Regions from separate parts of the Aminipila terrae genome, predicted to be linked through region 2. Evidence: riboswitches for the same ligand, from Rfam matches in the RefSeq annotation. Region 2 holds a riboswitch; the other holds the start of a gene.

Region 1 (11,179 bases), 730 kb from region 2:
ATTGATTGCTTCCCCTACAATAGCTCCAATTACCAGGCTTAGAATCAGAATCATTACCCTCTTATTTTCTAATGCTCCGGATATTCCTATGTATATAAGAGAAAGAGCAATAGCCTTCATGACCAGATTTTCAAATCTTTCAGGTACCCCTTTTATTACATACGTTCCTGCCAGCCCACATACAATGATAGCTGCAGCGTTTACTATTGGTCCAAGCATGTGTAACACCATCTCCCTACTTATTTCTCCAACTGCCTTATGTGATAGAATAAATACTGCTGCGCTATGCCTCCATATTGTCCAAAGTTTTCACTGGCATAATCCGACATACTTTTCATATCATTTTCCTCTATACCATATAGTCTGTGCATCACACGACGAACCCACACATCAATAGGAAAACTCTCGTGTTTTCCCATACCAAACAGTAAAATACAATTTGCGACCTTAGGTCCTACACCACATAAACTCATTAAATACTCATAGCCCTTTTGGGTCTCTGCGTGGCAAAGCTGCTCCAGTGTCAGCAAATCCGTGTGCTCTTCTTTTAAGTGGCTGGCATTGTCAGCAGCAATTCTTCTGGCAGTTTCTATTATATATTTTGCCCTGTATCCCAGTTTAACAGGGGCTAAGTCAACTTCCGTCAATTGAGCCAGGGCTTCAGGCTTGGGAAAAGCGAAATATCTTTTTCCTCGAAAATTTCCTGCACTCTCTCCGAACATTTCACACAAGCCTTCAATACATTTTTTGATTCTGGGAATATTATTGTTCTGGGATATGATAAAAGACACCAGGGTCTCCCATGGATCTTGTTTTAATATTCTTATTCCCTGTCCGGATTTTATGGCCTCAGCCATAATTAAATCTTTTTCCCCTAAAACAGCCTTTATCTGCCCATAGTCCCTGTCTAAATCCAGATAGGATTTCCAGTATTGATTAAATTCCTTTTCGTCAATATTATCTATAGAAAGCCTGCCCTGGTTCTCTTCTTCTTTATCTATTTCAAAACATATATTTACTGGTCTCCCAAAGGCTATACCCGTATAGCTTCCATCTTCCTCTTTGTTCCATCGAAAGCACTGCCCACAATCAAATATGTGGTCCAGATTAAAATCTCTGACTTTTTCTGTGACTACCATTGTTTTCTCCAAGTCCGTTTTTCCTGCATTTATAATTTATACTAATCCTTTAACCTCTACATCTACAGAATGAATATTAAAAGCCGTCATATAGGCTACATGCTCGGTAATTTCCCTTTGCAGCTCCCGGGCACATTCCATAACCTGATTTCCATAGTTCATATTCACTGTAACTGTTAATCCTATACCTGTTTTGGTGTTCTGGGTAAGTACCCTCACTATTGAATGAACGCCCTCGTTCTTTTCTCCCAGATAGTATACAATATCATTCACAACTTTATCAGAAATAAAGAATTCACCCAGATAACTGTATGTAGGCCTGACTACAGACCTTTCCTGGATGTTTTCTTTGGTTCCAAAGCCAAACCCCCTGATCATACGGATTGGGTGAAGGAAATACCCTGAAAAATCCGTTTTCAGTTGACCTGCTGGTGCAGGAATGACATGTTTGCCCAGTTCCACCCTTTGCTTTCGGGCTGCTGTTCTCTGAGCTTCCGTTGTAATATCTTCAATAAAAATCCGTTCTTCTATCTCTGGTAGTTCCAGCCTCTCAGCAATTTTGTTCACCATTCCCGTAGAAGTACCTAATATTAGTATCTTATCCGGATTAATCTCTTTAATTTTTTTGGCAACAGTTTGACGATGTTCTTCATCTGTAAATAAGGCTGTTTTTATGGCCCCGATTTTTGTCGTCTGCCGCTTGGCGGACTGACCCTGTAAAATCCGGCTCTCATATATAAACAGGCCGTCATCAATAATGGCAGGGATGTCCTTTCTGCCGCATAATGACATAGCCTGATAACTCTTCCCAGTTCCGCTTTTTCCGACAAGAGAATAAACTTTCATCTTTACTTCTCCATTTCCCTTTGATATAATCTAATTGGCTTTTGAGCACTTTAAAAAAGGAGGATTATCAACAATGGCTTACAAAATTACAGATGCTTGCATCAACTGCGGAGCTTGCGACCCAGAATGTCCTGTAGAAGCAATTTCTGAGGGTGACGGCGCTAGAGTTATAGATGCTGACAAGTGTATTGATTGTGGTGCATGCGCTAATGCATGTCCTGTTGATGCTATCGTAGAAGGTTAATCTATTATAAGTTCTACTATAACAAATAACCGTTTCTTTTGAAACGGTTATTTTCATATTTTCTATTCAAAATAATGATTTCTATTAATATGATATGCCAGTGAATGTAGCCCGTCACTTAAGTGGACATTTTCTACTGCAACAGTTTCTGGAACTTCCAAATCTACAGCGGCAAAATTCCATATGCCTTTTACACCAGCAAAGGACATTTTATCTGCCACTTCCTGTGCTGCATCTTTCGTTGTACAGATAATTCCTATATCAATACTGTTATCTTCAATATACGGTACCAGTTCTTCGCAGTCACGTACATCGATATCATTTATCTTTATTCCTACAAGCTTTGGATTTACTTCAAATAAAGAACATACAACAAATCCTGCTTTATAATATGAAGTATGATTCGCAATGGCCTGTCCCAGATTTCCTGCTCCTACAATAACCATTTTATATTCTTTATCAAGCCCCAAAATGCTGCTGATTTCATTATATAATGCTTCCACGTTGTAGCCATAACCCTGTTGACCGAAGCCCCCAAAATTGTTAAGGTCCTGTCTGATCTGAGAAGCTGTATACCCGATTAAATCACTTAACTCTCTTGAAGAGATTTTATCAACACCTTTTCTTTTGAGCTCATTAAGATATCTTCTATATCTAGGTAACCGCTTAATTACCGCATTTGATATTTTTGAACCTTTTTTCATTTTCACAAATTCCTTTTTATATCCAGCCATATTCAATAATAACGAAAACCCGCTATCTGCGGGCTTTCATCTGATGACTAGTTTAATTTTTCTTCAACGTACTTAACAATGTCACCAACGCACTGGAACTTTTCAGCGTCTTCATCTGGAACTTCGATGTCAAATTCATCTTCGATTGCCATGATTATTTCTACTGCATCCAGTGAATCAGCTTCTAAATCTTTCATAAGATGAGTGTCAAGAGTAACTTGTGCTTCGTCTACGCTTAACTGCTCAATAATAATTTCCTTTATTTTGTCAAATGTCATATAACTAACCTCCATACTTTAGAAACTATATATTTCCTATACATTTCACTCAATTTCATTTTTTTCTATGTCCTATTGACTAAAATTCATTATAATTTACTACTATAGGATATGCAAGAGCATTTTTAAAAATTTTTGTATAATTTTTAACACAAATTAACACAATTTTTTCACAATAATTATTCCTGCTCTTCCTGTATTAAAAGCCAATTATCATAGGTTTCGGAAAGCCTGGCTTTGCAAGTCTCACTTTTATCGTGGTATTCTGCAAGGAGTATGTGATTACTGAAAACCTCTTGTTTGCACATTTCTTTTTCCAAATCTGCAATTTGTTTTTCCAGTGTTGCTATTTCCTCTTCCAGCTTTTTTTGCTCCCGTTCCTTTCTTCTAGCTTTTGCTTCAAGCTCCTTATTTATTCTTCTTTGTTCACTGGAACTCAGGTTTTTAAACTCTGATTCCTCCGAAACCTCTTCATCTTTTAAGCTTTGAACGCTGCTCAACTCATTTAAATATTTTTTTCCTGACACAATTTCCTGCTTTTTTTCCATGTAATAATCATACGAACCCAGATATGCTGTCATGCCATCTGTATCCAGTTCCATGATTCTGGTAGGAACCTTGTTTAAGAAATATCTGTCATGGGATACGACAATGACCGTACCAGGAAACTCCAGCAGGGCATCTTCAAATACTTCCTTTGAAGTAATATCCAGATGATTGGTCGGCTCATCCAGAATCAGCACATTTGAACCAGAAAGCATCAGTTTCAGCAGGGAGAGCCTTGCCTTTTCTCCACCACTTAAAGTTCCTACATTTAAAAATACGCTTTCATTTTTAAATAGAAATCTTCCCAGCATGCTTCTCATTTCTGTGTCCGTGTAGAGTCTGTACGAATCTTTCATTTCATCAAAAACTGTATTGGAAGGATTCAGATTCTGCTGTTCCTGATCATAATACCCGAATTGAACATTATGCCCTATCTTTAGCCGCCCGCCATCAGGTTCAAGCTCATTCATGAGGATTTTAAGCAAGGTAGTTTTACCCACACCATTTGCTCCTACTATGCAAATTCTCTCACCCCTTTTTATGTCAAAATCTACATTTTTAAACAGCTCTTTTCTCTGCATGCCATAGCCAAATCCTTTTTGCAGACCTTCTCCCAAAGCCACATCATTTCCGCTCTTAAACTGCTGTTTAAAATGTATTTTCATTTTGCCCACAAGAGCCTCTGGCTTTTCCACAAGCTCAATCTGGGCTAGCCGTTTTTCTCTGGATTGGGCGCGCTTAGCCAGTTTTTCTGTACCATGTTGCTTAAACCTTCTGATGATTTCTTCCTGTCTGGCTATTTCTTTCTGCTGTCCTTCATATTTCCTTAGTTCTTCTTCCCGTCTCTGTCGTTTTTTCTCTGCGTATTCAGAATATCCACCCTGATATGTATACAACTTATGGTTTTCCACTTCAAAGATACGGTTAACCGTCTGATCCAGAAAATATCGGTCATGGGATATTAATATAATTGTTCCACTATAGGACTTGAGATACTGCTCCAGCCATTTTAAGGTTCCAATATCAAGATGGTTGGTCGGCTCGTCTAAAAATAAGATATCTGGTTTCTTTAAAAGAAGACAGGCCAGTGCCAGCCTGGTTTTTTCTCCACCACTTAGCATGGATATCTTTTTATGATAAAAATCTTCTGTAAAAGCCATGCTATTTAATATGCCATTTATTTCACTTTTATAACTATAACCGTTACATCTGTTATAAGCTTCCATGATTTCATCATATCTTTGCAGAAGTTTATCTACATTTTCTTCTTTTGAAGACTTGTCCGAAATTTCATGGGACAACTCAGCCATTTCCTTTTCCATGTCAGCTATATGGCTGAAGATAGCTGAAACTTCTTCTATTAGTGTCTTATCTGAATCAAAATTCTGACTTTGTTTTAAGTATCCGATACTTGTATTCGCGGAAATAAATACATTTCCATCGTCATATGGCATTTCTCCACATAATATATTCAGCAAGGTGGTCTTTCCTGCACCATTGTTGCCTACTATGCCAATCCTGTCTCCCTGATTTACATGAAAAGAGACATCTTTAAGAATTACATCCACGCCATATACCTTCATTATATTCGTTGCTGAAAGTATTATCATTTCATATCTCCGTTTTTTAATTTTCGTTACAGAATTTTGCAGTTTAAATGTCTGTAAGTGGTAAATTTGGATAGGCATCCAAGGTTAAATCACTGCAAAATCCCGCTTTGTATTTGTAATATGCAGCACATCCAATCATAGCTGCATTGTCTGTACATAAAATAGGTGCAGGACAGTAAAGTTTAATTCCGTTCTCTCCGCACTTCTCCGTGAGCATTTCCCGAAGCCTGCTGTTTGCAGCCACTCCTCCTGCCAGCACAATCTTATCCTTTTTCATTTTTATGGCTGCATCCACAGCTTTTGTGACAATTACATCCAGAACTGCCTGCTGAAAGCTGGCTGCAACATTGGCAATGTTCACTTCTCTGCCTGCCTGTTTTTCTGAATTGATGTAATTCAGTACACCTGTCTTTATACCGCTGAAACTGAAATCATAGCTACCCTTTTCAAGAAACACCCTCTTAAATGGAATAGCTTCCGCATCTCCTTCTTTTGAAATTTTATCAATTAAAGGCCCTCCTGGATATCCCAGTCCCAGAACTCTTGCGACTTTATCAAAGGCTTCTCCGGCAGCATCATCCCGGGTGCCGCCCAGTACTTTAAAAGAGTTGTAATTTTCTACTTCTACGATATTTGTATGCCCCCCTGAAACAACCAAAGCCATAAAAGGTGGCTCTAAATCAGGGTACTGTATGTAGTTGGCACTAATGTGCCCTTGTATATGATGTACTCCTACTAAAGGAATGTTTTTGGCAAAAGCGTACGCCTTTGCAGATGCTAAGCCAATCAACAGCGCCCCCACAAGTCCAGGTCCGTAAGTTACACCGATTAAGTCCACATCATCCAGCGTAACACCTGCTTCCATCAAGGCCTGAGTTGTTACATTATTGATGTTTTCCAGATGATGTCTGGATGCAATTTCGGGTACAACTCCTCCAAAAACCTGATGTACTTTTATCTGCGAGGAAATAACATTGGAAAGCACTTCCCTTCCTTCAAGAAGTAAGGCTACCGAAGTCTCATCACAGCTTGACTCAATTGCCATTGTTAAAAATTTTCCGTTTTTCATTCCATACTCCCATTATGTGTATCTGCACGTGCAATACATTTGTTATCTGAAGATAAATGTCTGCAGTTTTCACATGACATGTAATCCGACATATTAAATGTGCTGAAATCGTGCCTTCTCTCAAATCGGCTGCAATTTGATACAGGATTGCTCATGTCATCATAATAGTCTTCACTGCTGTTATAGTAATAATTATCTCTGTTTCTGTTATTGCCATAGTAAACTGTCATTTTACAAACCTCCAAAATACTTTTTATCTTAGTATTTCAAAGGTAATTTGTTTTATTCATGAGTACGCCACATAATTATAGCGTTTTCACCATTATCCAGATAATAGCCTTTTCGGATGCCCGCCGGCTTAAAGCTGAATTCTTTATATAAGTTCTGTGCTGGCAGATTGGATTCTCTTACTTCCAGGGTAAAACTGTTCAATCCATTACCTTCTCCAGTCTCTATTAAAACTGTAATAATAGCTCTTCCGATTCCTCTTCGTCTATATGCTGGAGAGACGGCCACATTAGTGATGTGTCCTTCGTCGAAAACAGCCCACAATCCTGCATATCCCACAATTTTATCATCCGTTTCAGCAACTATATAAAATGCCCTTTCATTTTCCATAATCTCACTTTTAAAAGACTCTTCACTCCATGGATCTGCAAAGCACACTTTATCCAGTTCTGCCATAGACTTAATGTCCCGCTCCTCTGCACTTCGGATAATCAATTCACTCATAGGGCTCACCGTTTATCCTGAGCCGCTTTTGCTTCATCTAACTTTCTTTCTGCTTCGGCTTTTCTCATATAATTAGGTCTGAGATCATTAAACTGGCACATTTTTCCCTCTTTATACAATTCAAGAGCAAGTTTTGCAACAGAGGATGATTTTTGATAGCGTGCTTCAGCATCTGCAAAGTTAATTTGTATATTGCTATTTAACGATGAATTTTGCCACTCCTCGATTTGAGACTGATATGCTTCGACACCATCTCCAAAAAAAGTTACTTCATTCTGTTCTTTTTCTAAAACCTGTGCCAGCAAATCCAGAATTTCCGAAAGCATATAAGCCTTTCCTTCTACCACTTCCTGAATCGAATGACTGTCACCCCATTTATAGGCTCCCCCATATACCTGGTTCCTTCTGGCATTGAAAATAGGGCAGTAAATACCCTGGTATTCTTCTTTGTTAAAAAGGAAAGATTTTAGGGTTGGTACGCTGATACATTCTAACTTCAATGCCTGTGCCAGTGCCCTGGCAGAAGAAACACCTATCCTGATACCAGTAAAAGAACCTGGTCCTTCAGATGCTGCGATTGCTGTCAAATCGTTTATATGCAATTTACTTTTTTCGAGCACCTTCTCCACCATGGGCATTAAAAACTGCAGATGATTCAGCGTTTCCCTGCAAACTTCCTCAAAAATCTGACCCTTTTCATTGATTACTGCCACCGATGCCGCAGCCCCGGTGGTTTCAATGGCTAATATATTCATAGACCCGCCTCCAGTCCTTTTATGTCGTAAATTCTTTCCCCTTCATTCTGTCCATAGGTAATATTAATAACAAGGGCATCTTCCGGAATAATCTCTGTTATTAAGTCTGCCCATTCTACGATGCACACCCCTTTTCCAAAGAAATATTCCTCATAGCCAAGTTCAAACATTTCTTCTATATCATTGATTCTATACACGTCAAAATGATAAAGAGGCAGCCGCCCTGGTAATATTCCTGGACAATAGTAAAAGTAGGGCTTGTAATTGTTTCCTTAATTCCAAGTCCTTCTGCAATATATTTGGTAAGTGCTGTTTTGCCTGTTCCCAAATCGCCAATCAGCGCCACAACGCTTCCCGGCATCAGCTTATCCGCAAGCCTTAGCCCAAATTCTTTTGTTTGTTTCTCATCTTTTATAATTAATTTACTCATACCTTTTATTGTACCACATAATTTATTTTAATAAAATATTAAAAGTATACATAAATAAAATGCCCTGACTGACTCAGGGCATTTTATTATCTTAACATATTAATCATAATCTGGCTATTTATGTAAAAATCCAGCTATCCTTTTATATAGGAAGAAAGTTATTACCGAATTCACTCCGGCTTTTATCAGATTAAATAGTACAATAAACGGCATTACCTTCATAACTGCGCTTAAGGGCCAACCCGTAAACAGGGGTGTAACAATCATATTGGCTATCACCATTACCACAGTCATGGTAATAACACCAGCACAAAGGGCTATTACCGCTTCTTTTTTATTCTTTCTGCCCTTGTACAACATTCCTGCAACTAATACAAAGGAACCCGTAGCTAAAATATGCATGATAATGCCATACAAACCACTGATGGCACTTACCGTTGTTCCCTGGATTACAGCAGTAACGATTGCCAGCAGAAGGCCCGCCATTGGTCCAAAGGCAAATGTACCAATAAAAATCGGAATATCCGCAGGATCATATTCTAAAAATGTTGCGGCCGGGAAAATAGGAAAGTGTACTAAATATACCAAAACTACTGAGATTGCCACAAGCATACCCATTTTGGCCATTTTAACTGTTTTGTTTCGTGATGTCATTTTTAATCCTCTCAATCTTTTCTAAATAATAAAAAAACCCTGAGATTTCTCTCAGGGTATGCTGCATTGAAATAAAAGCACGTCAATTAAACATGCCTGTTTCTTTCATCCGGACTATACCGTCGGTATGGGAATCTGACCCATTCTGCTTTTCAGCTCGCGGACTCGTAGTATAAAACTCATTACCGCCGGTGAGGACTTACACCTCCCCCTGAAACAATTCTGCATATTATTATATACTTAGTGTGTTAATCTGTAAATAGCATCTGCAAAAATTTTCGCATTTAAAACTAATTTGTCGATTTCAATACATTCATTTTTTTGATGTGATGAATCAAAATCACCAGGAAATATGCTTCCGAAAGCTACGATATTCTTTGCAGCTCTGGCATAAGTTCCCCTCCTATAAGAATAGGCTCTCTTTCCGTATCTCCCGTATGCTCTCCATAGATTTCCATTAATGTTTTAATCATGGGATGATCCTTTGGCATGTAAATAGGATCCTGGTTTTTTATTTTTATGACCCCCATATTATACTTGTTAATAACAGGCATCATAGCCTGATAAACTGTGTCATCATTGAAGGTAACAGGGTACCTTATGTTTATAGTAAGAATTAACGCTTCTCCTTCAAGGTCCACCTTGCCCACATTAAATACCAGTTTTCCTGAAGCTTCATCAGAAAGCCCACATCCCATGGCACTCCCGTCCAGTTCGAAGCCAATATGTTTGTTATAAAACTCTACAAATTCATTTACGTCATCATTTATTATGTCAATTTTACCTAAAAAGTCCATTAATACTGAAACGGCGTTGGTTCCGTCTTCCGGGGTAGCTCCATGGGCAGAAACACCTTGCACTACTATTTCTAAGCTCTTACCAACACCTTTACAGTTTAATTTAGCTCCATAGGCATGCTGTCCCTCTTCAGCACAATTTTGATCCCTGTATTGGGATGCCAGTTCTTTTACTTTGTCATAGGCTTCCATTTTATCTGCTCTGACCACGGCTCTGGCATAATCCGCTACGGAATTAGGTGCGTTACCCCCGGTGAGGCTCCTGAGTTCCAGTCCCTTTCCTGCACTTTTGCCGATTTTTTTAGCCAGCTGAAAAACCAGAATTCCCTTCTCAGCATATATAGCCGGATATTCAGCATCCGGAGTAAATCCAAAATCTGGTGCCTTCACCTTTGATAAGTAATGGTACATACCTTTCCAGTTGGTCTCTTCATCCAGTCCAAGAATCAGCCTTACCTTTTTTTCAGGCATGTATCCGCTGTCTCTAAGTGCCTTCATGGCATAGTATGCAGCTACAACCGGTCCCTTATTATCTATTGTTCCTCTTCCATAAATCCTGCCATCCGCTATAACTCCTCCGTATGGTTCATATTCCCAGTCAGAACCCTCTGGTACCACATCCAGATGGCCTATAATACCCATTACCTCGTCACTGGTGCCAGTAATCTGTCCTTCCTCATCAAGAATATAACCGCCGAATTCAATGTGTCCCCCGTAATTGTCTGCATTTTCTGTGTCAAATCCTTCGGATTCCGCTTTTTTCATCATGTAATCAAAAGCTTCAGCCACACCTTTGCCAAAAGGGGCATCTTTAGCAGGTTTATCCTCTACACTCTTGATTGATACCAGTTCCTGAAGGGTTCTCACCATTTCATCTTTCGATTCATCAATGCGTTTCAAGTATTCCATTTGCATCCTCCAATGCAGCTTCTGCTCTGGATATATGTCCAGAAGCTTTCAGCGTTTCATTATTTTGCAGGTTTTCATCTAAAGGAATAATTTCGTAAATTGGTCTTCCACCTGAATTATATTTTTCCACCCAGGTAGGTACTGCACTCATTTTCACATTAGTTGCTTTACCTTGTGATTTGTCATATTGCAGATTTACCTTTGCAATTATTCCTTCTTCAGTATATCTGTTATTTAAGGTTTCTATTCTCTGATTTGATATAAAATTTCCCATACTGTAGAATACCGGAACGGTTTTACCGGTAGTCTGGTTTTTTATGTAATCCATTTCCTGAAGTACATGAGGATGTGATGCAAATATTATATCCACATCCATATTGTCTACACTTTTCTCCGCTATGTATTTCTGCCACTTATTCGCAGAATTCTGATATTC
Region 2 (11,179 bases):
TGAATCTGCAACCATTGCTCTGACCGGCGCTGTGATTCTGATGTTCATTTCTGGAGAAAATATAGAAGAAGTTTTCAAGGAAGTAGAATGGAAAACAATATTTTTCTTTGCTGGATTATTTATAATGGTTGGGGGTATTCAGGAAACAGGTATCATCAAACTGATTGCTGAAAATGTACTGAACCTGACAAATGGGGACCTTATGCTGACTGCTTTTGCCATTCTATGGGTTTCCGCCATTGCATCTGCATTTATTGATAATATACCATTTGTTGCAACTATGATTCCGATGATAAAGGATATGGGCGCACTCTCTGGTATGACCCTGGATCCACTTTGGTGGGCATTAGCTCTGGGCGCATGCCTTGGGGGAAATGGGACAATCATTGGTGCAAGTGCAAACGTTATTGCAACGGGTATGTCTGAACAGCATGGGCATAAAATAACTTTTGGACAATATTTTAAACTAGCCTTTCCTATTATGTTATTAACCATAGTAATCTGCTCCGTTTATATTTATTTTGTATACCTGATATAATAAATAGAATTTTTAGACCTCCTGACCGTATCGATTATATATCTACGGCGGGAGGTTTCTCTTCTGTTAATATACTTGCTTGTCCAATATAATGATTTGCATTTATAATCCACCACATGAGGGCTGGTAGCATCAATAAGCGCTATTCTCCTGTTTTTAAGAACCACGCCGTCTAACGAGTTATTGTCTGAAGAACAATGCATAAAATCTACATCTTCTCCCTTTTCCAGGTATGTCTCACCTATTTTCCTCATAAAGGTGGACTTTCCAACCCCTGGCCCACCTTTTATGCAAATAATTCTGTTTGCCTCACGTTGTCCCAATATGTAATTATAATAAGAATAAAAACCTTCAGTTGTGTTATTGCCCGGATAAATATGCCTTTCTAAAGCCACAAAAAACCGCCCCTTTCAAATTACTACTCTCGCTATAATATGAAAGAAACGGTTTAAATGTTCCGAAATTGTATTTGCTATGTTTGTTCTATATTTTAAAACTGTTGCATAAGGTTGACCATTTCAATTGCTCCCAGGGCACAGTCATACCCTTTGTTTCCAGCTTTTGTGCCTGCACGTTCTATAGCCTGTTCTATATTTTCTGTAGTAATAACCCCAAACATTACAGGTATACCCGTCTCCAGCCCTACATGAGCAATGCCTTTTGAAACTTCGCTGCAGACATAGTCATAATGAGTCGTATTTCCTCTGATGACTGCCCCCAGACAGATGACCGCATCGTATCTGCCAGATTTGGCCATTTTAGACGCCATCAAAGGAATTTCAAAAGCTCCTGGCACCCAGGCCACTTCAATATTATCCTCTTCCACACTGTGTCTTGTGAGTCCGTCAATAGCCCCTGAAAGCAGCCTGGACACAATAAACTCATTGAATCTTCCTGCTACAATGCCTACCTTTATATCTTTTGCTACCAGATTTCCTTCAAATACCTTCATTTTATATTCTCCTTATTTCTTTTGTTTTATAACCCTTAAAATGAAATTTTAATGATAACTCAGAATATGACCCATTTTTTCCTGTTTTGTTTTTAGATAAAAAAGATCATTTGGATTTGCTTCAATTTCAATACCCACCCGCTCTGAAATATTTATACCGTACTTAGAAAGCTGCTGTACTTTATCCGGGTTATTTGTCATGAGACGCACATCCTTTATTCCTAAATCCTTCAGAATCTGAGCAGCCATGAAATAATCTCTCAAATCTTCTTCAAATCCCAATGCCAGATTTGCTTCTACAGTATCCATCCCTTTATCCTGAAGAGCATATGCTTTGAGCTTATTGATCAGTCCGATTCCACGACCCTCCTGTCTCATATACAGCATCACACCACGTCCTTCACTTTCAATTTGCCTCATAGCAGCGTCATACTGCTCCCCACAGTCACATTTGATTGATCCCAGTGCATCTCCTGTAAGGCATTCAGAATGAACTCTGCAGAGCACCGGTCCCCCCTTTTCTATATTTCCTTTAACCAGTGCAATATGATGTTCTCCATTTATATCGTTTACGTATCCATATGCTGTAAAATCCCCATACCTGGTTGGAAGTTTAGTCTTTACAACTTTTTCTACCAGTTTTTCTGTACGCTTTCTGTAGTCTTTAAGTGCTTCAAGGGTAATAAAGACAAGTCCGTATTTTTGTGCAAATCCTTTTAATTCTGAAGTCCGCATCATTGTTCCATCTTCCCGCATTATTTCGCAGCATAAGCCGCATTCTTTGAGTCCCGACAGCCTCAGAAGGTCCACCGTTGCTTCCGTATGCCCTTCTCTTTCCAGAACACCGTAGGGCTTTGCCAGTAGGGGAAACATATGTCCCGGTCTTCTGAAATCTTCAGGTTTTGCTCCTTCTTCTACGGTTTTCATGGCCGTTATTGACCGCTCAACTGCTGAAATTCCAGTAGTAGTATCCACATGATCTATAGATACAGTAAAAGCGGTTTCATGATTATCTGTATTCTTCTGAACCATTTGATGCAGACCCAGTTTATCCACCATAGCTTTGCCCATGGGCATACATATTAATCCCTTTGCATGGGCTGCCATAAAGTTCACATTTTCTGTAGTGGCAAATTCTGCCGCACAGATTAAGTCTCCTTCATTCTCTCTGTCTTCCGCATCCGTCACAACAATCATCTTACCCTGCTTAAGGGCTATAATAGCTTCTTCAATTGTGTTATATTTAAACATTCTCTTATCCTCCTATTACCTGATTCCTAAAATCCGTTTTCTTCAAGAAACTCCATACTAATATGACTTTGTACTCTAGTTGTCTCACCTTTTAAACCAAGAAATCTTTCCACATATTTTCCTATGATATCGTTTTCCAGGTTTACTATTTCACCCACTTTTCTATCCAGTAAGGTAGTTTCCTTTCCAGTATGAGGTATCAGACAAACCTGAAAGCTGTCACTGTCCACTTTTGCTACAGTCAGACTCACCCCGTCTATGGCAATGGAGCCTTTTTGTACAATATATTTTATTATGTCCGTTCCTGCAGTAATGGTTATCCATGTAGCTATTTCATCAGGAACCCTGCTCTCAACAGTTCCTGTTCCATCAATATGTCCGGAAACCATGTGCCCTCCAAATCTTCCACCTGCTGCCATGGCTCTTTCCAGATTAACCGGACTCCCCTGATTTAAACTGCCCAGAGAACTCCTGGAAAGAGTTTCTCCCATTACATCTGCTTCAAAGGTATTACTTCCTAATTTTGTCACCGTTAAACAAACTCCATTTACAGCCACACTGTCACCAAGCTCTATCTGGTTAAAAATCTTATTGCCTTTAATAACAAGCCTGGATGAATTCCTGCCTTTTATAACAGATATTATTGTTCCTTTTTCTTCAATGATTCCAGTAAACATTTATCTGCCCCCTTTAAACTTCATATTCCATCAATATGTCATCGCCCAGTAATGTGATTTTTCTGTTCTTCAGTAAGAATGCTTTTTCCGGGTTCTCCGCCCCTGTGCCCTCAACAGCTGTAAGAGCATCTTTCCCTCCAAATATTTTTGGTGCCACATATGCATAAACATAATCCACCAGACCTTTATTCAAAGCTTCATAGTTTAATGTGCCACCTCCTTCAAGAAGTATACTGTCGATTCCTTTCTTTCCAAGGATTTGCATAAGAATATTTAAATCAATATGATTATGACTTTTAGGAATGGATAAAACGAAGCATCCTGCTTCTGTAAGCCTCTTGATTTTTTCATTATCATCAGATGCTGTAGCTATATAAGTTTCTATGCTCCCTGCTGTAGAAACAATGTAAGAATCTACTGGTATTCTTAAGTTTGTATCGCAAACTATTCTCTTTGGATTCTTCAGCCCTGGAAGTCTGCAATCCAGTCTTGGATTGTCTTTCAGTACGGTTCCTATTCCTACCATTATGGCCATATATTTATGCCGCAGCATATGAACATGGTCTCTGGCTGTTTCTCCCGTTATCCATTTTGATTTTCCTGTATATGCAGCAATTTTTCCATCCATAGTCATTGCATATTTCATAGCTACAAACGGTTTTTTTTCAATCATATAATGAAAAAAGACCTTATTTAATTCTCTGCATTCTTTTTCTAAAATTCCAAGAGTAACCTGAATACCTGATTTTTCTAATATTCCTATACCCTTTCCAGCTACAATTAGATTTGGATCCTGAACACCTACCACAACTCTGGATATTCCCTTTTCTATAATAGCCTCTGTGCAAGGAGGAGTTCTTCCGTAATGACAGCAAGGTTCCAAGGTAACATATATGGTTGCCCCTTTAGGGTCCTCAGTGCAATTTGCAAGGGCATTTCGTTCTGCATGAGGCATCCCTAATTTTTCATGATAACCCTGCCCAATAATATTTCCGTTTTTTACAACGATGGCACCCACTAGGGGATTAGGATTTGTCCACCCCTCTGCCTTTTTTGCCAGTTCTATAGCAAGCTGCATGTATTTTTCATCTGTCAAGATATCACCTCCAAATCTATAACTTAACTTATATAAAAAAATACCCTGGATAATTCTCCAGGGCATCTTTATTATGCTTTATATATTAACAACATATACTCATAATTCTTTTCAGGTTCTATCTTAAATCTAAAGCCGTTTAAATTTAAAAAGCTCTGAAATGTAAACATTTCAGAGCAAAAAAACTAAACGCAATATAAAACCTGCACTTATCTTCTTTCATCCAGACTATACTGTCGGCCTCGGAATTACACCGAATCTGCCTTGCGGCTCGTGGGCTATAACCACCGGTAGGGAATCACACCCTGCCCTGAAGACATATTATTCTTTTTTTCTAACTCATATTAACATAATAAATTTCACATGTCAATATTAGTTCTCTTTGTTCTCATCCTCGTTATTATGTACTTCTACATCACTTCTGAAAGTTTCTCCTTCAAAAGACATTGGCTCACATTCAATCACACCTGGCATCAGGTTTCCATTAGCAAGCTCATAAAATGCAACACCTGCTACGCATATGTAAGGTGTTAGCCAGAAATAGGCAATGCTTCCTACTAAAGAACCAAAACCTGCCAGTGCAGGATTTGTAAATGTAATTACTCCAGAAATAGCCATCATCGGAATGGATGCTAATAGTGCCCATCCAATAAAGCTAAGCTCTAAGCAGAAAAATTTCATCTTATTTCCAATCATCATTCGTTTACTTTCGGATAAACACTGCATAATTCCATATTCAGGATGGTCTGCCATAATTAAAAATGCCTGGCTGTATCTGTATGCAGCTATGATTCCAGGAACCACTAATAATAAAGTCCATAAAAAAATGAACAGGCACATCATAAAGTAAAGACCAAAAGCCTTGAAGAATTTCTCAAATCCATAAAATACCTGAGCCACTTCACATTCATTTCTTCTGAATAGATTTAAACAGAAAATAGAATAGCCTATAGTGAATGGTGCTGTCACCAGGATTGTATACAAGCTGGATAATAGTGATGCACTAGCCTTTCCGCTGAAAATAACATCTAAAATAGCTGCTGGCAGCATAAGTGCAACCATATAAACAGCAGTTGCAATAACTGCCATTTTCCATTTACCCTGCAACGATACGCGTGCTAGCGCCCTGATATTTTTACTGGTTTCTGTTACAATATTTTGATTCATATTCCTTCTCTTTCCTTCCCTTTTTTTATTGTATACATTTCGTACCCTTATATACCCTTAGTTTTCCATTATAACTTTTCGCTTTTACTATTTCAAGAGTTTTCCAAGTCCAATATAGATTATTAAGGTTCTGTTAATATTTTATTAATATTTTTGCATAAAAAATAGCCAGAATTAATCCGACTCTGGCTATTTTAATACATTTTAATATAAATTAGCAAAGATTTGTCTTATTTCTTCATTGGTTAAAGAAACATAGTTATTTGCGAGTAGTCTCTGTTGGTTTTCCACAGTCATCTTGGTAAATTCATGGATTTGTGGTTTGGTCATTCCATATTCTCTTAATGGCTTTCTGGAAATCAACTGATTTAGTAAGCATTCCAGTGCCTCATACACATTTTCTACAGGACAATTCAGTATATCAGCAAATATCTGATTTATCAGTGCGATTTTACCTTCCGGCGCTTTCCTCATATACATTTTAAAGACTTCCGTGAAGAACTGATAATTAGCTTCCCCATGGGGCACATGAAAAGTCCCTCCAATAGAATAGGATAATGCATGTACTGCAGCGCATCCTGCATTACCAAAGGCAATGCCAGCATAATTAGAAGCAAGTAAAAAATCTTTCAGGAAGGGTTTTCTTGCCTCTCTGTTATTTCCTGTAGCAGTGATGTTCTTATACCCATCCAATATCATCTCCATGGCTTTCAAAGAATACATCTCAGTAAAAGAAGAAGCTTTTGGAGACAAATAGGATTCTGCCGCATGAATCAGTGCATCTATGGAACTTGTTGCAAATACCTTGTCTGGCAGGCCGTCTAAACATTCAGGGATTAATACTGCCATATCTGCAAAAGTTTCTTCAGCAGCAATACCTTTTTTGGTATGTAAGGATTTCAACTCTGCAATGGCTACATTCGTTACTTCAGAACCGGTCCCACAAGTAGTTGGTACTACCACAACTTTTTTAAGTTTCTTCGGCTTTACAGTTCCCGTAAAAAGGTCCTGTGATTTTTCAGGTATATCAAGAGCTAATATCTTACAGATGTCAACTATAGTTCCACCGCCAAAAGCAATAATTCTGTCACAATCATACTTTTTCATTTCTTCAGCCATGGCGTCAATCATTTCATCGGAGGGTTCTCCCATTCCGAATGCCTCCTGATAGATAACATTTGTTTTTATATCAAGGGGTTCAACGTATGGTCTATACATCCACTGATTGGTGACTAAAACGTCTTTACTGCCTATTTTAAATTCTTCATTAAATTCTCTGAAAGTATCGAAATAAAATATTTTTGGTACCACTCTTAAAGCCTGCACAAAATTACCTCCCTGGCTAACTTATATATATGGCTTGAGATTTCATTCAGAACTTTGTATGAAATCTTTTTTCAAATTCATCTTTTAATTCATCTCTAAATTCAGGGTGTGCAATTTTAATTAGCGCTCTTGCTCTGTCCTGAAGAGTTCTTCCTTTCATCTCTGCAATGCCATATTCTGTTACAATATAATCCACATCATGCCTGTTGGTGGTAACAGCTGCACCATGTTCAATAAATGGAACTATTTTAGAAATCATACTTCCATCCTTTTTTTCAACAATAGACGGCATAGCAATGATAGCCTTTGCTTTTCCGTCAAGAGACATGGCTGCTCCTCTTACAAAATCAACCTGACCACCTACTCCTGAGAACTGCCTTGTTCCAATTGTATCAGACACCACCTGTCCCATAAAGTCTACCTGCAAACAAGCATTAATGCAAACCATTTTTGAGCACTGTGATACAATAACAGGATTATTCACATAATCTACAGGTTTCATTTCGATAATTGGGTTATTAGCTACAAAATCATACAGCCTTTTTGTTCCCATTAAAAAAGTAACTATCATTTTACCCTTATCAATAGATTTTTCTGTGCAGTCTATAACTCCTGCTTCATACAAATCTACCACCCCATCAGAAATCATTTCCGAATGAATTCCTAAATGTTTTTATCTTTAAGCTGGGATAATACAGCATCTGGAATAGCCCCTATACCAAGCTGTAATGTAGATCCATCTTCTATAAGAGAAGCACAGTGTTTTCCAATAGCTGTTTCAACATCACATATATCCGGCAACTTCAATTCTGGCAGTGGATGGGAAGTTTCCACAAAAGCATCAATCTGGCTTATATGAACAAAGGTTTCCCCATAAACAACCGGAACCTGGTCATTAATTTCAGCCAGCACTATCTTAGCCGATTTTATGGCCTGCATAGTAAAATCACAAGATACACCTACAGAACAAAATCCATTACGGTCAGGTGATGATACCATAATCATAGCCACATCTACCGGGAAAATCCCTTTTCTTATATATTTAGGCACTTCATGAAAATATACAGGTACAAATTGTCCATAGCCCTCAGCTAAACAGTTTCTGGTACTTGCACTGGTAAACCACCCTTCAAATCTAAAGTGATCTTTGTATTCAGGTTTTGTGTATTCGCTTTTGCCCAGAGTAACCATCTGAGACACAGTAACATCTTTATAATTTTCTGCATTTGCTACCATTGCATCAACTAGTGTTATTGGTTCTGCCACACAATGAGCAAGCACTACTCTGTCGCCATTCTTAATTCTCTGCACAGCTTCATCAGCAGTGCATTTTCTGCTTTCATAAATTTCTTTCCAATCCATCATCGGAATCCTCCATCTCTTTTTTATTTCTTTTTTATTTCTTTTTTATTTATTAACCTTCAGGCAAATTGTGTTTCATCCCACATTTTATAATGCCTTCCTTGGTTATAAACAATCATAGAAGTACAGTAATTATGCACTCCTGATTAGGCGCAGTAATTGATGCAAAGCATTTTATCAGCTATAACAAAACTGGCTTCACCCAGATGCTTTTCCTCAAGAGCATCAGAGCATAACCTTTGTCATAACCTGGATTGCATTTACTGCAAAATTAAACGCTATAATAAGCAGTCCCCTTCATAAAAACTGTTTATGATGTTTAAAAATAACCGCTCAGCAAAAAGACCGGGCGGCATACTAAAACTAGCTGTCAGCAGACTTAAGTCTGGTTATTTAATTGTTTTTGCTTTACTAATCTATTTCTTCACAATCATCTTATTTCCTCTGGATTTATATGTTAAATTTTTCTCAATTTTTATCTATAGTATAGACTTAAAAAAAATAATTTTCAAGACAATTATCAGAGATATTCTCTCATTTAGATGTATTTTTTGTTAAACATCATAGTAATGGCAAACACTGTGAATAATAAAGGTATAACATGATTCTTCATTATGTTATACTTGTCTTTGAAAACAGTTTGTGTTTGTATGAAGATTCCGTTATTTACGACAAAGTGTTACTATATCATTTTATTTTTTATAGATTTCAGATTAAAGAGGTAAATAAATGAATAGATGCATTATTATTACAGCCTTTATTAATGGCCATATCAGGGATATCGCTCATATATCCAAAGATGATTATATAATCTGCGCAGATGGAGGATATAAATTAGCAAAAAAAGAAGGTATTATTCCTCACCTGGTTATTGGTGATTTTGATTCTTTTACTGAATCTCCAGAGCTAAACATACCGACTATAATCCATCCTGTGGAAAAAGATGATACGGATACCCTGCTTTGTATCAAATATGCAGCAGAAAGAGAATTCAGGGAGATATGTCTTGTTGGTGGCATGGGTGGCCGGCTGGACCATACCATATCAAACCTCCAAAGTATGGCATGGTGTATTGACTTTTGGCACTCCAATCATATTAAAAATAAAAAGATAAGTATGCATGACAGTCAAAATGAAGTCATAATCATCATGAATGGCTCGGCCAAAATAGCAGGTCGGCCTGGAGAAAAAATTTCTTTAATCAGTTATTCGGACAACTGTATAAATGTGACTACAAAAAAACTAAAGTGGGAACTGACCAATGCTCACCTGACAAGTTCGTTTGCTTTAGGTATAAGTAATGAATTCTTAACTTCTGAGTGTGAAATTTCTGTAGAATCTGGTAAACTTCTTGTAATTCGATCTATAGATTGACTATACATTTATTGATTTTTGTGGGCATATTCATATTGTTACAAAATTGACATAGATGTGTCAATTTTATAACAATATAACTCAATATAAGTATAAAAAAATAGGATGACATTAATGTCACCCTATTTTTATATAAATCTATTTTGTCTTTACTACCCAAAGTCCTGAAACTGGAACTAAAGAACTTCTTCTCTGCTCTTTCCATCTTTATAGACTTTTCTCAGTATGTCATTTTGAAGGATATAAACAGATGTATCTGATATTCCCCTGGATTTCATATAATAATCATAGAACTGATTTACGTCCACATCTTTTCTAGTTTTTATATTCCATGCCCTGCCATCTTTGAAGACTCCATCCCGTGCCATTTCAAATCCGTAACCGTTTATAAAGAATGAACCATACGGAAGATAAGCGTGTTCTGCAACTATTCCTTTATCATAAGTAAATAAATTATGTCCCAGATAAATTGTATCCAAATGATCTAATCCCAATAAGTAGGAGATGGTTGGAAGGAAATCAGTTTGTCCCCCAGTATTATGTATTGTAGTGGTAACACTTTTATCTGCAGATGGAATGTGAATAATTAAAGGAATATTCATCCTGTCATCCCAATCATATGGATGTCCCAGAAGTCTACCCATTACCTCGTTGGTTTCATCAGATGCAGGAAGTCCCATGTGGTCTCCATAAATTGCAAAAATCGTATCGTCATAAAGCCCTGCCTTTTTAAACTCATCAAACAGCTTGGAAAGAGCATAATCCGTATAAGACACGCTGTTAAGATAATTGCCTACTAAAGTTCCTTTTTCTTCTGGTGCCAGTTTAATAAATTTATACTTATCCAGCATTTCATAAGGATGATGGTTGGAAAGTGTTATAACAAAGCTATAGAATGGTTCCTGAAGCTCTTTGATGTAATCCATGGCCTGAGGATAGAACTCCGAATCAGTCAGTCCCCATCCCATCCATTCTGTCATTTTAAAGTTACCCCCTGGGCGGGCCGTATCTCCAATCAATCCACCATAATAGTGATCAAAGCCTAAGGCTGGATATATATCGTCTCTATTCCAGAAGTCTCTGTTTTCATGGGCATGAAGTACAGCTGTCTCATAGCCCTGATCCTTTAAAAGCCATGGTAAGCCTCTGAAATAGTTTTTTTCATATAATTGATAGGTAAAGGCTTCTATAGATCCCATAATGGAATTATTCGTTGCAAACTCTGCATCAGAAGTATTTCCTGTTCCTACCTGCTGATAATAGTGATCAAAGTAAACCGTTTTATCTTTTAATAAACTATTTAAGAAAGGTGTTACTTCCTGTCCATTATATTTCATACCAATAGTGAAATTTTGTAAAGATTCCACTTGTATAACTACTAAGTTCTTCCCTTTAGCCACACCAAACAACGGCCCATTTTTTTCTGTTTCATAATT

What was found. Region 2 has a riboswitch for FMN ahead of ribD (bifunctional diaminohydroxyphosphoribosylaminopyrimidine deaminase/5-amino-6-(5-phosphoribosylamino)uracil reductase RibD). Riboswitches for the same ligand answer to the same signal wherever they lie in the genome.
Region 1: it holds a riboswitch for FMN, as region 2 does, so the genes downstream of both, Ami3637_RS09840 (ECF transporter S component) here and ribD (bifunctional diaminohydroxyphosphoribosylaminopyrimidine deaminase/5-amino-6-(5-phosphoribosylamino)uracil reductase RibD) in region 2, are expected to answer to the same signal.

What each region holds. Positions count from the first base shown of each region.
Region 1 is NZ_CP047591.1:2,083,405-2,094,583, reverse strand. Features, by position in the region: gene Ami3637_RS09900 (DUF554 domain-containing protein) at 1-219, opposite strand, end outside; gene Ami3637_RS09895 (DNA-3-methyladenine glycosylase family protein) at 240-1,139, opposite strand; gene Ami3637_RS09890 (Asp23/Gls24 family envelope stress response protein) at 1,176-1,985, opposite strand; gene Ami3637_RS09885 (4Fe-4S binding protein) at 2,059-2,229, shown strand; gene Ami3637_RS09880 (redox-sensing transcriptional repressor Rex) at 2,292-2,963, opposite strand; gene acpP (acyl carrier protein) at 3,011-3,241, opposite strand; gene abc-f (ribosomal protection-like ABC-F family protein) at 3,421-5,397, opposite strand; gene tsaD (tRNA (adenosine(37)-N6)-threonylcarbamoyltransferase complex transferase subunit TsaD) at 5,441-6,466, opposite strand; gene Ami3637_RS09860 (hypothetical protein) at 6,463-6,696, opposite strand; gene rimI (ribosomal protein S18-alanine N-acetyltransferase) at 6,749-7,198, opposite strand; gene tsaB (tRNA (adenosine(37)-N6)-threonylcarbamoyltransferase complex dimerization subunit type 1 TsaB) at 7,204-7,953, opposite strand; gene Ami3637_RS18590 (tRNA (adenosine(37)-N6)-threonylcarbamoyltransferase complex ATPase subunit type 1 TsaE) at 7,950-8,123, opposite strand; gene tsaE (tRNA (adenosine(37)-N6)-threonylcarbamoyltransferase complex ATPase subunit type 1 TsaE) at 8,129-8,383, opposite strand; gene Ami3637_RS09840 (ECF transporter S component) at 8,498-9,037, opposite strand; FMN riboswitch at 9,131-9,260, opposite strand; gene Ami3637_RS09835 (Sapep family Mn(2+)-dependent dipeptidase) at 9,403-10,743, opposite strand; gene Ami3637_RS09830 (CapA family protein) at 10,721-11,179, opposite strand, start outside.
Region 2 is NZ_CP047591.1:2,809,570-2,820,748, reverse strand. Features, by position in the region: gene Ami3637_RS13550 (ArsB/NhaD family transporter) at 1-538, shown strand, start outside; gene Ami3637_RS13545 (hypothetical protein) at 517-933, opposite strand; gene ribH (6,7-dimethyl-8-ribityllumazine synthase) at 1,029-1,490, opposite strand; gene Ami3637_RS13535 (bifunctional 3,4-dihydroxy-2-butanone-4-phosphate synthase/GTP cyclohydrolase II) at 1,539-2,741, opposite strand; gene Ami3637_RS13530 (riboflavin synthase) at 2,768-3,418, opposite strand; gene ribD (bifunctional diaminohydroxyphosphoribosylaminopyrimidine deaminase/5-amino-6-(5-phosphoribosylamino)uracil reductase RibD) at 3,432-4,514, opposite strand; FMN riboswitch at 4,722-4,836, opposite strand; gene Ami3637_RS13520 (DUF975 family protein) at 4,887-5,681, opposite strand; gene Ami3637_RS13515 (4-hydroxybutyrate dehydrogenase) at 5,886-7,007, opposite strand; gene Ami3637_RS18715 (acetyl-CoA hydrolase/transferase family protein) at 7,054-7,656, opposite strand; gene Ami3637_RS18710 (acetyl-CoA hydrolase/transferase family protein) at 7,671-8,372, opposite strand; gene Ami3637_RS13505 (thiamine diphosphokinase) at 9,099-9,743, shown strand; gene Ami3637_RS13500 (LTA synthase family protein) at 9,920-11,179, opposite strand, start outside.